One region of the Paenibacillus lentus genome, then DNA from elsewhere that is predicted to be linked to it. Evidence: a T-box and tRNA genes for the amino acid it is inferred to sense, from the RefSeq annotation. Region 1 holds a T-box; the other holds one or more tRNA genes.
What was found. The T-box of region 1 lies ahead of EIM92_RS10170 (valine--tRNA ligase). A T-box ahead of a tRNA ligase gene usually reads a tRNA of that ligase, here a tRNA-Val.

Region 1 (7,288 bases):
CAAGTCGTCAATTACGTCCTGCTTCGTTGGCAGATATCTTGCTCCGGCATTGCTATTTTCTTTAATCAGCTCTACCAGCTTCAATGAATTGACGCCTTCAATCTGCTTCTCTCCGGCAGGTGAATAGATATCGGTAATAATCACTTCATCGGCTCCGCCAAATGCCCGGCTAAAGGCATCTAATAGAAAGAAGGTGCGCGAATAGCGCTGCGGCTGAAATACGGCAATGATTCTTTTGCCGGTCGCCTTGGCGGCGGCAATCGTTGCTTCAATCTCCGTTGGATGATGAGCATAATCATCAATCACAAGGATGCCACGGCTCTCACCAAGCACCTGGAAACGACGCTTAGCTCCGTGAAAGTACTGAATCGCCTCTGCAATGTCCGCGAAAGGAATTCCTGCCTCTAGGCATACAATTACCGTTGCCATCGCATTATAGACATTATGCCTTCCCGGTACGGAAAGCTTAATTTGGCCCAGGGGCTGCTGGCCATGATTCATCGTGAACACAACCTTGCGATCCCCCAGCATGATATCCGTGGCTGTATAATCACAAGCTGTTTCTATCCCATAAGTTACCACATTACACTGCAGTTTAGGCAGTAACTCACGGATAATTCCGTCATCTCCAGAAACAACAGCTTTACCTTCCGGCTTGATTTGATTTAGAAATTGCACGTAAGCATCCTTAAGCTTTCCGAAATCTCCACCATAATTTTCCAGATGATCGGCCTCAATATTCGTAACGATGCCGAGCGTTGGATGGTACTGGAGGAAAGAACCGTCGCTCTCATCCGCCTCGGCAACAACACATTTTCCCTGACCTGCCTTAGCATTCGTACCGATATCCATTATTTCGCCACCGATAATATAGGTAGGATCTGTTCCACACTGCTCCATCACCAGAGCAATCATAGACGAGGTCGTCGTCTTGCCATGCGCTCCGGCGACAGCCACGCCTGTACGTTCGTTAAGTAATCTCGCCAGCATCTGGGAACGATGTAGAACCGGTATGCCCTGCTCTTCCGCTTCCACCCGCTCGACGTTGTCCTTTGGCAGTGCTGTCGAGTATACGACTAAATCTGCCCCATGAACCTGTTCTTTGGTATGTCCAATATAAATTTTAGCCCCTTTGGCCGCCAGCTTCTCGGTCAACTCCTGGGAAGCGACGTCCGATCCGGTAACGGTGTAGCCCATTTCCAGCATAACGCGGGCAATAGCGCTCATTCCATAGCCACCGATCCCGATAAAATGTACATGTTGTTCTGTTGTATTCAACAATATGGTCACCAGCCTTTTTCAGAATCGGTATGATGCAAAAGGGTTGCCCGCACGTCCGAAATCATATAGAGCGTACCTGTAACTACCCCAAGATCCTCCCGTTCCGTCCGTGCTTGAAGCAGTGCCAGCGCACTTTTCCAATCACGCTCCACAATGACTTCAAGATCCGCCTTCGCTATATCTCCGCGCAATTCCTCCACGAGCTGATACAGCGAATCCGCATCCATTTTCTTGCGAAAATCGGGCTCGGTCAGAATAAGCGTATCCACTATTGGTAATATATGCTCCAAGTATTCACGATGATGCTTGTTATCCAGCATCCCCATCATCAAATTCAGCTTTCGGTAGCTAAATGCTTCCGAAAGGCTTCTCGTGAGCGCTTCTGCACCCTCCGGATTATGGGCCCCATCGAGTATGATTCGCGGCTGCTCAGCTACTTGCTCAAGCCGTCCTGCCCAAAAAGCATTTTTGAATCCGACCCGCACCTGCTCATCCTCAAGAACAAAGGCCATGTATTGGCGTAAAACCTCGAGTACCATCATTACCCCTGCCGCATTTACGCATTGATGCTGGCCTAACATCGAAAGCTCTAAATCCATCGCACGGAACGGCCCGCGAAAATGAATGCTCTGGGTTTGACTGCTTAAGCCACTAACGTTGCCATCGTAGTAAAACTGCTCACCTAGCAAATAGAGCGTCGAGCCTTTCTCTTTAGCTGTCTCTTTCAAAACAGCAATAACAGAAGACTGGCTGGCACAGCTTACTACCGGAACGCCCGGTTTGATAATGCCTGCTTTTTCAGAAGCGATTTCCTCCAGAGAGTCGCCCAAAATATCCGTGTGATCCATGCCGACATTCGTAATCAGTGACACAATCGGCGTGACCAGGTTCGTTACATCCATTCTACCCCCGAGTCCGGTCTCCCATACTACAACATCGGGATAGCATACTTCCGCAAAATAAAGAATCGCAAGTGCTGTACTCACTTCAAACATTGTAGGAGATCCCAATTCACTGGCAGCGATCTCATTCACAACGGGAGCAATCCGGTTGGACAAGCTGAGCAGTGTCTCCTCCGGTATGTCCTCTCCATTGAATTGGAATCTGTTCGTAAACTTCGTAATGTAAGGGGAAGTGAACATCCCTACATCATATCCGCATTCCTTGAGCGTTGAACTTAAAAAAGCACAGGAGGAGCCTTTACCGTTCGTTCCTGCAACATGTATGAACTTAAGTCTTCGATGCGGGTGACCAAAATGCTCCATCATCCGTTCAATCCGCTCTAATCCCGGACGGATGCCAAACGGTAATAAACCGTTAATCCATTCAACCGCATCTGGATAGCTTGCAAGCGGCAGTTGAATCTCCTTCGAAAGATTAACCCCCATGACATTTTCACCTACATTAATGTATTGATCGAAATGCTGCAATAATGAAATGTACAGCAAGAGCTGTAATTAATGACTTTTGCTCCTGCTGTACTAAGGGTATTGCTCGTGTCTTAGCCTTTCAATTCAGCGATCCGGGCCAGCACTTTATCACGTTTACTGGAGTAATCGGCCATTTTGGCACGTTCCTCCTCTATCACCTTCGCTGGTGCCTTAGCTACAAAACCCTCGTTCGCCAGCTTCTTCTCTACACGCTCTACCTCTTTATCGAGGTGAGCCAATTCTTTCTCGAGACGGGCAATTTCCTGGCTGATATCAATCAGACCCGCTAACGGCAAATATAACTCGGCTCCCGTCACTACCGCCGTCATCGCCTTCTCAGGTACTGCCGCATCCAGTGAAGCTTCATATTGCGAGGTATTGCAGAATCGACGGATATAGTGACTGTTGCGTTCCACGATATCCAGCAGCTCGGCTGAGCTTGGCTTCACGATCAATTCGATTTGCTTGCTCATTGGTACATTTACTTCCGCGCGAATATTCCGAACGGAGCGAATAATGTCGATCAGCAAATTCATTTCCCGCACGGCATCCGGTGCTTCCAGCGCTGGATCATACTGCGGCCATTCTGCAAGCGTGATTGTCTCGCCGCGATGCGGCAAGTGCTGCCATATTTCCTCGGAAATAAACGGCATGAAAGGATGAATCAATCGCAGCGTGCGATCAAGCACATAGGCAAGGACGGACTGCGTATTCTTTTTGGCTACCGGATCTTCGCCATAGAACGACAATTTAGCAAATTCAATATACCAGTCACATAAATCATCCCAAATGAAGTTATACAGTTCCCGACCTGTCTCTCCGAATTCATAAGCATCGATCAGACGAGTGATATTGCGCGCCGTCTCATTGAAACGGTGAAGGATCCAACGATCGGAAGTCGACAGCTTTCCTTCAATATTAATATCATCAAAGGTTACACCTTCCAGATTCATCAATGCAAACCTAGAGGCGTTCCAAATTTTATTCGCAAAGTTGCGAGCCTGCTCGACCCGCTCCCAGTGGAAGCGCAAGTCCTGCCCAGGCGTACTGCTCGTAGAGATCATATAGCGCATCGCATCCGCACCATATTTCTCGATCACATCCAATGGATCAACCCCGTTACCCAGCGATTTAGACATTTTCTGGCCTTCGCTGTCCCGTACCAGTCCATGGATCAGCACATCCTTAAACGGAATTTCTCCCGTAAACTCGAGCGCGGTAAAGATCATCCGGGCTACCCAGAAGTAAATGATGTCATACCCGGTAACGAGAACATCCGTTGGGAAGTAACGTTTGAAGTCCTCGCTGTCCTCATTCGGCCAGCCCAGTGTGGAGAACGGCCACAGCGCAGAACTAAACCAGGTGTCAAGAACATCATTATCCTGTACAAGCTTATGTCCTCCGCATTTTACGCAAGCATCTACTGCTTCTCTTGCGACGTGCAATTCGCCACAGGATTCACAATACCAGGCTGGAATGCGATGACCCCACCATAGTTGCCTGGAAATACACCAATCGCGAACATTCTCGATCCAGTGCAGGTAGATTTTCTCAAACCGCTCCGGAACAAAGTGAACTCCTTTGCCTGACTTTTGAGCAGCGATCGCCGCTTCTGCCAGAGGCTTCATTTTTACGAACCATTGCGTCGATAGATAAGGTTCTACAACGGCTCCGGAACGCTCGCTGTGCCCAACCTGGTGAACATGATCCTCGATTTGCACAAGGACTCCCGATTCTTTCAAATCTTCAACGATGGCTTTGCGGCATTCGCTGCGATCCAGCCCCTTGTATTTTCCAGCTGCCTCGTTCATCTTGCCACTTTCATCCATAACGGTAATTTGCGGCAGATCATAGCGAAGGCCTACTTCAAAGTCATTCGGGTCATGAGCAGGTGTAATCTTCACCGCTCCACTTCCGAATTCCTTATCTACGTACTCATCGGCTATAATCGGAATTTCGCGGTTCACGATTGGCAAAACTAAAGATTGCCCGATTAGGTGACGATATCTCTCATCCTCAGGATGAACGGCAACAGCCGTATCCCCAAGCATCGTTTCAGGTCTCGTTGTAGCTACTGTAATAAATCCGCTGCCATCCTTAAGCGGATATTGAAGATGATACAAATGACCGTTAACCTCTTTGTACTCCACTTCAATATCCGAGAGGGCCGTACGAGCCGCAGGATCCCAGTTAATGATATACTTACCGCGATAAATCAGACCCTTCTCGTACAACTTAACGAAAACTTCGCGAACAGCCTCCGATAGCCCTTCGTCCAAAGTAAACCGCTCGCGGGAGTAATCGAGCGAGAAGCCCATTTTTGCCCATTGTTCACGAATCGTGTCGGCATAATGCTCTTTCCACTCCCATACCTTCTCAAGAAACTTCTCGCGTCCAAGGTCATAACGGGAAATTCCTTCTGCCCGCAGCGTTTGCTCTACTCTCGTTTGCGTAGCTATTCCGGCATGATCTGAGCCTGGGAGCCACAGAGCGTCATAACCCTGCATCCGTTTTGTGCGGATTAATATATCCTGCAGCGTAAAATCAAGCGCATGCCCGATATGGAGCATACCGGTTACATTCGGTGGTGGAATAACGATCGTGTACGGCGTAGCTTCCGGTCTTTGCCCTGCTTTGAAAAAGCCGCCCTCCATCCAATACCGATACCATTTCTGCTCTGCCGCCTTAGGGTCATACGTTGTTGGCATGTTAGCCGATGAATGCTTTTGGATCTCTGACATAATTTCAACCTCCGTTACAATTCAGCATTGCCTTAGCGTAATCAGGATAGTCTTGCTTAAAAATACAAAAAGCCCCTCGTCTCAAAGGACGAAAGGGCTTTACTTTCGCGGTACCACCTTTGTTTTGCGGGTTCACCTAAGCTGATTCCTCTTTAATTGGAATAGCCGAGAAACTCGCAACACTCGTACAGATAACGGCTGCTACCGGCCCGTTCTAACGACTACATACTACATAGCTGCTCAAACAAGCGACTCCCGGGTGACTTCGGCCAGCTGCATCCTGCGGAATCTTCCAGCGCTGCAATCCCGCTCTCTGAAGGGCATACTGCCTACTCTTCCCGTTCTATGTCTTTCCACGCATTTTTTAAGTTAATCTTCATTATCATAGCGTGAAATTGACTAGGAGTCAATATTTGGTCTGGCGGCCAGCATCCAATCAGCCCGAATTCAAGCGTCTTAAACGTGCCGGAGCTGAGAGAAATCGCATGTGAGTCCCGCCGATCAAGGCTCTGTTCCGAATACTAAAATCCCGTTATGATACAAGGTTACGCGTTCCCAGTTCGTATAAGCAGTATTCAGCGGATCAAAAGAATAATCATTGCTCTCGTTTAAATTCGTCCAGTTGCTGCTATGGTTGCGAGTCTGGATATCCCCGGTTTGACCTCCCGCCGGCAGCGAACCTGCCGCTGCATTGAATGTAATCTCCAAATAGGTATCTGCCATCGATTTTCCGGGATTCATTTTGACAAAAGTACCGCTTAGATTAGTGCAGCCTACCATCGCCCAATCGCAGTTGAACTCCATCTGTTCATTTTCATCAACAGTAATATAGTAACGAAGGCTTAATTCACTTAAAGGTATTGCCGTAGAACCGTGATTAACGATATTAAAGTACGGCTTGAACTGGTTATCCAAGGGATTCGTGTCCCCGGCCTTATACTGAACAGCCAAATCTCCTTCAGGTGATGGGTTTGGATCTGGGTTTGGGTCGGGATTCGGGTTAGGATTCGAGTTCGTACCTCCGCCTAAGGGCTCTCTGTGGTCTTGAATGTATTTTGAAATCCAAACGAGTGGTGCATTCCAGTTGATCGTATTCTCTTTGGACACCCAGGCCTCAGGGGCCGTGTTCTTCGGGGCATACGATTTCGCAGCCGGCATTCCCGTCGGTGTCGCCGAATCATTGATATGCGTATTGTTCGGCCCTCCGGACAGCCAGCCTTTCGGATACGGGACGCCGCTCTGGTATTTGCCCCAGGCCCAGCGGTCATGCGTGTCCGTCTCGTAGTATTGTCCGTATCCCGTAATATAGGATAATCTCATCGCATTGTTACCCATGAAATAATCCATCGCCCGGTTCATGGCCTTTAAATAATTCAAATTCTGGCTAAGATCGTAAGCGTAGCCCAGCAATATCATTTTATTGGCAATGCTGGAGTTGGAGCCCCAATCATAACCTTTGTTCCCCGGCAGCAGCACAGGGTATCCTTCCCCGTTTAGCGTCGCCAGCATACCGTTCGCCTGGTTCAGCACATTCGTCTTCATCGCCTGAAGATCAGTGGCTGGTAAATCGCTGGGAGCTGACAATAAGGAGAGCGTACCTGTCGCAGCCGTAGAGTACCAATCAAACTGGGTAACCTCGCGGTAATGGGGAGATGAGGTTACCGCGGCTTTGTAGGAAGAGGCATTGCTGTCACCGAACGCATAAGCCGTCAAATAAAGCTCTGCGGCCGCCGCATATCGGTCATCGCTTGTACTCATATCATCATAGTCTCCGCCACCAGGAGCATCGGGCGTTTCCGAGGTATAGAGAACATTCGGGTTAGCCAAAGCCCGTGT
Region 2 (7,288 bases), 630 kb from region 1:
AAGGAATTATTTTCCGAGGCTGCTTCTCACGCTTCTTATTCAAATGTAGGCAGTGCGTCTAAATTGTTCGATGGATCCCCATCCGCATCGCCGCGGATATACATTTCTCCGTCTTTTCCTTTAAAGATGTTTACGCCCGCAATCGCCCCCGCATTCACTTCTCGCAGCGCGTCTTCATAATTTAAAATACGACCGCTAGAGGTTTTAAATCGGGTTAAATTCCCATCCCCGTTTCTTTGAACCGCGATAAACGTCTCTCTGCTATCGACAGCCATCTATTGCACATCTCCTTCATCATGATGAGTTCCCCAGAAAGAAGGGATGCGTATAGTTTAGCCCGAGTTCCCCATTTATATTAGGGTTTATAAGGACTTCTCCATTCGAACATGCAGTATGCCTGCGTCATAAAACGGCTCTGTGGATATCGTCTCATAACCGAGCTTGGCATAAAATTCCTCTGCCTGGCATTGGGCATCCAGCACGGCCTTCGTAAGCCCCAGTTCTCTAGCCCGCTCTTCCATAGCAAGGAGCAATATTCTGCCTAGGCCCTGGGAACGAAAAGATTTGCGAACAGCGATCCGCTGCATTTTTGCGCTATTATCCTTATAGTACGTAATTCTCCCTGTTGCTGCAGCCGTGCCTTCCAATTCAACCAACACATGATTAGCGTCCGGACTGATTACATCATATTCATCGATCTCCAGATCGACCGGCACCTTCTGCTCTTCCACAAAAACTTCCTTGCGAATCTCCAAACATTTCTCTAATTGCTGTTCCGAATTAACGGCAATAATAACAGCAGCCATGGATACCCCTCCCCCTGCTTCTTACTCTGCAAACTGCATCATTATACAAAAAAAAGCTGTTAATGTATAGTTATTATGGTGGCGTGATTACTTCCTTTGAGTACACATGCTCCCGCACGGATTGCCCATACACTTTGCCGCGTACGGATTGACCGATCCATGAAGGGAACTGCTGCTGCCTATGCATCGTCTCTTCATTGGGCTGCAAACCGCAGCCGCTGACTAACAGCATCAGGAGAATCCCCCCAATCGCTGTAGCCTTTTTCATGTTCGATGTGCCTTGCTTCCCGATTGCCGCATACCTCTTAACCCGCACACCTTCTCCTCCTTTCTGCTTATTTACTGCATCAGATCATCGCTTGTCAACATTGTCGTCCTCCGTACCAGCCTTTATACGTAAAAAAGGGTTTGACAGGAGCAATTAATCCTGTTATGATATTTCTTGTCTTCACTATTTATATCTGATCTGTTAGCTCAGCTGGGAGAGCACCATCTTGACAGGGTGGGGGTCAGTGGTTCGAGCCCACTACAGATCATAGCCGAGAGCCCTTGTGTATCAAGGGCTCTTTCTTTGTTCTCAACCACCCCAGTCCGAGCTTTTAGAGGCTCTGGGGATAAATTGGGGCTTGCCTGGAATACGGCCGTAGATTAATTAGGGGTTTTTGTATATTTATATATTAATAACATAACGAAGACCGCCGAGGCATAAGCCTATGCGGTCTTCTTGGTAATACGCAATATTTTCCTTAGTCATAATTAATCCAGCTATTAATCAAATCCGTTTATTAACCATTCTTTGACCATTAACTCTCTATTGTCGATAGTCCTATACAACATTTGTGGAGTCCATTCCCAGAAGTATTTCCCATTGGCTAAGATTAAAGCTTCCAGCCACTCTTCAAAATTCATTGACATAAAACTGAAATCTGAACTTGAATCATGCGTAAAAACACATTTTTCTCGAGTAGTATCTAAATAAATAGTCCCTGAAGGATAATGGGCAACTGGAATAAGACCTCCACTGATTGTATCAGGCATTATTTCAGAATATTCGTCAACTTTATTTAAGTAATATATTTCGGTGAACTCTCCAAAACCAACGTCAAATAGTATTGCTCCGTTATGAATACACATAAATTCTACATAATCATTTGGAAGATTAACATTATACTTCTTTGAAATAAAGTCAACCTCTTCTTTTCGGGCGGGTGGATTTAATTCAAATTTCGCAATTTCAACCTCACCGCCTGATAATTGAATTAATATTTCATTTTTACTATTTGCTCTTTTCCTTAATCCATCTAAAATTGTTTGCAAGTTAGAGTGCATCTCAGATAAATTCCTCCTAGTATCCAGCAAACCAAGATTGTATATAAATGGCAAACCTAAATTCAACTTTATAGTATCCGGTTCTTGTAAGGTCAATGATCTTCTGTGATTTACGACTTACAGCAGGAAATAACATATTATCAAAAGTGCTAGCCTCCTGCTTCATTGCTCCATATTTGGTATCAGCTCTTTTATTGGACAGCCCCTATTTGTTTTTCACGGATGCAAATAGCCACGAATGAATCGGCAGCAGCGGTTCAGCAGACTAAATGTGATGATTCGCTATTTTTTCGATTTATACATCATGAACCTGCTGCCGATTATATCGTTAAGAGCTTTATCCCCCACATCACCCAAAAAATCTCATATCCTGCCAACAATTAATCAATTGTTCAGAGATTGTATAGATGGATAGTCTATAGTATTTTAATGAATTGTTAGTTTGTTACAGATGTTATTACATATGTAGGGAGAGCGCGATGAAAGTTATTCTTCTGGATGATGATATTATTGCACTGGATTATCTAGAACACCAGCTAATGCAGATTCCTGAAATTGAAATCGTGGGGAAGTTTTCCGATCCGGATTTGGGCAAGAAAGAGATACTTAATCAATCGATCGATCTGGCTTTCCTCGATATCCAACTTCCGAAAATCGATGGGATTCAATTAGCGGAAGAAATTTTACAAGTGAAACCGGATTTGAAAATTGTGTTCGTCACTGGATATGAATCATATGCCGTACGAGCATTTGAGTTAAACGCATTGGATTATCTGCTCAAGCCTGTCAAATTGGAAAGGTTGATGAATACAATTCAGCGTATTGATCGTTCACATACCGAGTTTGATTTAGATCGGCTGGCCCAGAAAAACCAATCGCTGCAAATTAAAATGCTAGGCCATTTTCAAATGATTCTTAAAGAAAAGCAGCTACCGCCGCTGCGTTGGCGGACAACCCGAGCCCAGGAATTGTTCTTATATATGCTGCAATGCCGTGGACAATTCATCCGTAAATCGACTTTAATTGAATTGCTGTGGCCCGAATATGAACCCAACAGAGCGTATTCCTTATTGTATACAATCATTTATCATATTCGAAAAACTTTGGAGCAATTTGAGGATTATTTTTCGCTCACGAACTCTGTAGACGGATATGTTTTAAATTTAAACAATGTGCTTCTGGATGTCGAGGAATGGGAGAATTTTATGATGTCCAGCCTACCTTTAAAGAACACGACAATTGCCGATTATGTGAATATGATGAAATTATTTAAAGATGATTATTTGAAGGAATACGATTACTGGTGGGCGGAAAGTGAACGACAGAGGTTAAAAATGCTATGGCTCCGCACCTCATTTCGAATGGCGGAATGGTATATGTCGAACCATCAGCAATCGAAGGCCGTGGAAAAATACCTGGAAATATGTCATCAGCACCCTATTGCGGAGGAAGCGCATTTTGCACTAATGAAAATATTTGCTTCGAATAAAAATTCATTGGCTGTCCACCGGCAATATCGCCTGCTTGTTGCTATTTTGCTTGAGGAGTTCAATGAACAGCCAAGTACATATATTACGGATTGGTACGACAATTGGAAAATCGAACACGAGAATTGATCCTTGCTGCATCACTGATTTGCAAGAATTCTACCGATTGATGGAATGATTTTGCAAAATCCCGGCAGTCAGACTACACTCATATTGTGTTCATTGGTTCTGACCCATTCGTGAATTTCTGCTTCTCTCATCGGCTCGCCGTAATAATAACCTTGCATCACATAGCAACCAAGACGAGCCAAAAGATCAATATGCTCCTGGTTTTCGACGCCTTCAGCAATGATATCAAGCTGGAGATTGTTAGCCATCATAATGATCGCGTTAATGACCGCCCGTTTGCTCGGATTCTCTAAATCATTAGTAAATAAACGATCCAGCTTCAATGCGTCGATCGGAAGCCGGTCAAGCAGGCCAATCGAGGAGTATCCTGTTCCAAAGTCATCCATGGATACCCGTACGCCAAGCTCACGAAGGCCTTGGAGCTGACGAATAATATCGTTAATATCGTACAAAACCATCGACTCGGTAATTTCCAGTTCGAGCAAGTGAGGTGCTAGTTCAAATTTATCCAACACGTTTTGCACTAGTTCCTGTAGACTATCATTTTGAAACAGCCGAACCGACAGATTAACAGAAACCGGCTGCTGCAATCCTTGAGACTGCCATTCTTTGCATTGGCGACAGGCCTGCTCCAACGCCCATTTAGTCATCGGCACGATAAGCCCTGTCCCTTCTGCAATTTGAATGAACTCCCCCGGAGCAACCAGGCCGAGTCTTGGATGCTGCCAACGGATTAGCGCCTCGAATCCAACCAGGCTGTTGGTTTTTACGTTCCACTTAGGTTGATACATAATGAAAAACTGATTATTTTCCAAGGCGAGCTGGAGATCCTTCTCCAGTTCCATTTTACGAACTAACTGAAGGCCCATCTCTTCGCTATAGAAGCAGATTTGGTTTTTGCCTAACCCTTTAGCTCTATACATTGCCGTATCCGCTGTCTTGAGCAATACAGATCGGTTGGAATCCTGAATCGAGCCAATACTGATCCCAATGCTGCCTGTGACGTATAATTCATTACCCTCAATATAGTATACTTGCTTAATGCTGTACAAAATTTTGTGGGCAAGTTGCTCTGCGCGCGCCGTATTGCATTGCTTGATAATGAATAGGAACTCGTCGCCGCCAATGCGAAATGCTTGCTGGTCCTCGCGAATGAATTGACGAAGGCGAATGCCGACTTCTTGAATGAGCAAATCGCCGATGTTATGACCGAGCGTATCATTTATCGCCTTGAACTGATCTAAATCTAGAAATAGAACTCCAATCTTTTCAGTGCCGACATGCGAATCGAAGAAGCGGTTCATTTCGTTGCGGTTGGGCAATCCGGTAACCGAGTCCAGGTAAGCCAACTTTTCCAGTACGTGCCGCTCAAAGATTAGCGCTCCCCAGGATACGAGCAGAATAATGAAGATGACAATCATAACACAGAGCAGCAAAAATAGTTCTTGCCCGGCAGGCGTTGGCGCCATCGCTTTGGCCGCTGCAGGATGCTGAAGCTTGACGGCCTCCATAGCCGTATAATGCATCCCGCAAATGGCAATGCCCATGAGGGCTGCCGACAACCACTTAACCCAACTTGTCTTCGATTCGCTTTGAAAATGTAAGAAGAGCAGCAAAGCCAAGTAAGAAGCCACTAATGCAATAATTATCGACAACACCAGCAAAACTGGATCGTAATAGATAGCGTTGGGTATGATCATGGCTTCCATTCCCATGTAGTGCATCGTGACGATTCCGCTGCCTATAATGAAGCCGCCGCCGGCGATTTTATACCAATTCGTATTTCGAGGCATGGTGATATAAAATGCTATGAATGAAGCGATTACACTTGCTAGCAGCGAACCTAACGTAAACCAGATATCGTAATGAACCGTCATATGCGTATGATAAGCCAGCATTCCAACAAAATGCATTGACCAAATGCCGTTGCCCATCACTAAGGAGCCCGCCAGCAACCAAAAGAACCTGGTTTTTCCCTTCGCGAGAGAAATCTTTGTCACTATGTTTAATGCGGAGTATGATGCTAATACGGCGATAACTACTGAAAGTGCCACAATATACAAATTATAACTGCCTTCTATGTTCATTGATTCCCCCCCTTACCCCATATTTTACAAGAATGGGCTCTACAAAAACTTGACAGCCCCGGGAATCGCTTACATGTATAGGTATTGTAGAGTTGAATTTGTTGTAATCGAATAAGAGCAATACTGGCGAAAGGAGATAAATCATGGAAGGATCGGCTATAGTCGAGTTTTGGAAAGGCCAACTGCTCGAGCTTCAAACGTTTGAAGGAGTCATGTATAAAACACAAGTTAACCATCAAGATCACAATCGCATTTACATACAAAAACCAATCAATCGTATGAACCGATATTTGTCTGTGACAAACCATATGTCTGTAACTGTATATTTTCATAATGAGGAGCGGGCACTGTACTCCTTTGATACCCAACTTAATTTACTGCATAGTCAGCTATGGTTCCAAGCCCCCTCCGTCGATCGTATAAAAAAGGCACAGAGAAGGCGATTCTTTCGCGTCCCCGTCGAGGTGGAATTAAATTTGAACCTCAAATCGATAGAGCATTCTGAAATTGATGAATTTATAAAGGTGACGACAAAGGATATTAGTGGGGGAGGACTATCATTTCTCTGCAGCTTTGCAGTTGAGACAGAGAAGCTCATAGCCGGCATTATGCACCTTGAGACAAACAATTCCCAAAATACGATCGAGTTTTATGGGAAAATTGTAAACTGTGCAAAACTGCCGGACAACAACTTTAAAGTATCACTGGAATTTGTTCATATGAAGGAATCGACTCGCTCGGATATTATTAAATATTGCTTATTCAAGCAGGTTGAAGCGAGAAACAAACTTAAAAACTATTCTTTGTAGCGTTACTTTGAGAGGATCGGGTTAACTGAGAACGTACTACCATAAACCCTTGAAGCCGTTGGCTTCAAAGGTTTTTTGGTTCGTCTATACGAGGAAAAAAGAATGATTACACTAAGTACCATACGAGGGCGCTAAAATGGTCCCCTTGTGAAGAATACTGTATAGACTGGACGGTAAATCTTCTATTTTCGTAGAGCCAGTCGTTGATCTCCTTTTCAAGATCACCAATATTTGTGTTGAAGAATGTTTTTACACGGTTTCTCTTCATCCTCATCACCTCCCCGCAATCATCTTATTCGACATCGTCTTTCAACAAGCCTGCTTGGATGTGCGGTTATGTTAAAACAGGGATAAAATCTTTGCATTGCAGCAAAATAACAAACGTTAGTTAACGACCGCATAATGGAGGAATGCAGGCAAATGTCTAAATACACACGATTGCTGATTCTAATATTTACCCTGGTCTTCCCCTTAACCCCGCAACAATCATCCGCTCAACCAGCATCCCAATTCAAGGATAGAGCCTATTATGAGGAACGCGGGGATATCGTTTGGGAGGTACCTACCGAAGACAAGTATATTGCCCTGACGTTCGATGATGGCCCGGATCATCGCCAGACGCCGCAAATTCTAGACGTGCT

Region 2: it has a tRNA-Val gene. The T-box ahead of EIM92_RS10170 (valine--tRNA ligase) is inferred to sense a tRNA for this amino acid. The anticodon was not compared.

The regions. Positions count from the first base shown of each region.
Region 1 is NZ_CP034248.1:2,269,335-2,276,622, reverse strand. It holds gene murC (UDP-N-acetylmuramate--L-alanine ligase) at 1-1,278, opposite strand, end outside; gene EIM92_RS10175 (bifunctional folylpolyglutamate synthase/dihydrofolate synthase) at 1,287-2,669, opposite strand; gene EIM92_RS10170 (valine--tRNA ligase) at 2,783-5,452, opposite strand; T-box leader at 5,534-5,807, opposite strand; gene EIM92_RS10165 (glycoside hydrolase family 9 protein) at 5,954-7,288, opposite strand, start outside.
Region 2 is NZ_CP034248.1:2,899,183-2,906,470, reverse strand. It holds gene EIM92_RS12920 (DUF3892 domain-containing protein) at 36-275, opposite strand; gene EIM92_RS12915 (GNAT family N-acetyltransferase) at 363-806, opposite strand; gene EIM92_RS12910 (hypothetical protein) at 880-1,122, opposite strand; tRNA gene EIM92_RS12905 (tRNA-Val) at 1,270-1,342, shown strand; gene EIM92_RS12900 (SMI1/KNR4 family protein) at 1,575-2,135, opposite strand; gene EIM92_RS12895 (response regulator) at 2,615-3,751, shown strand; gene EIM92_RS12890 (bifunctional diguanylate cyclase/phosphodiesterase) at 3,820-5,838, opposite strand; gene EIM92_RS12885 (flagellar brake protein) at 5,982-6,647, shown strand; gene EIM92_RS12880 (polysaccharide deacetylase family protein) at 7,068-7,288, shown strand, end outside.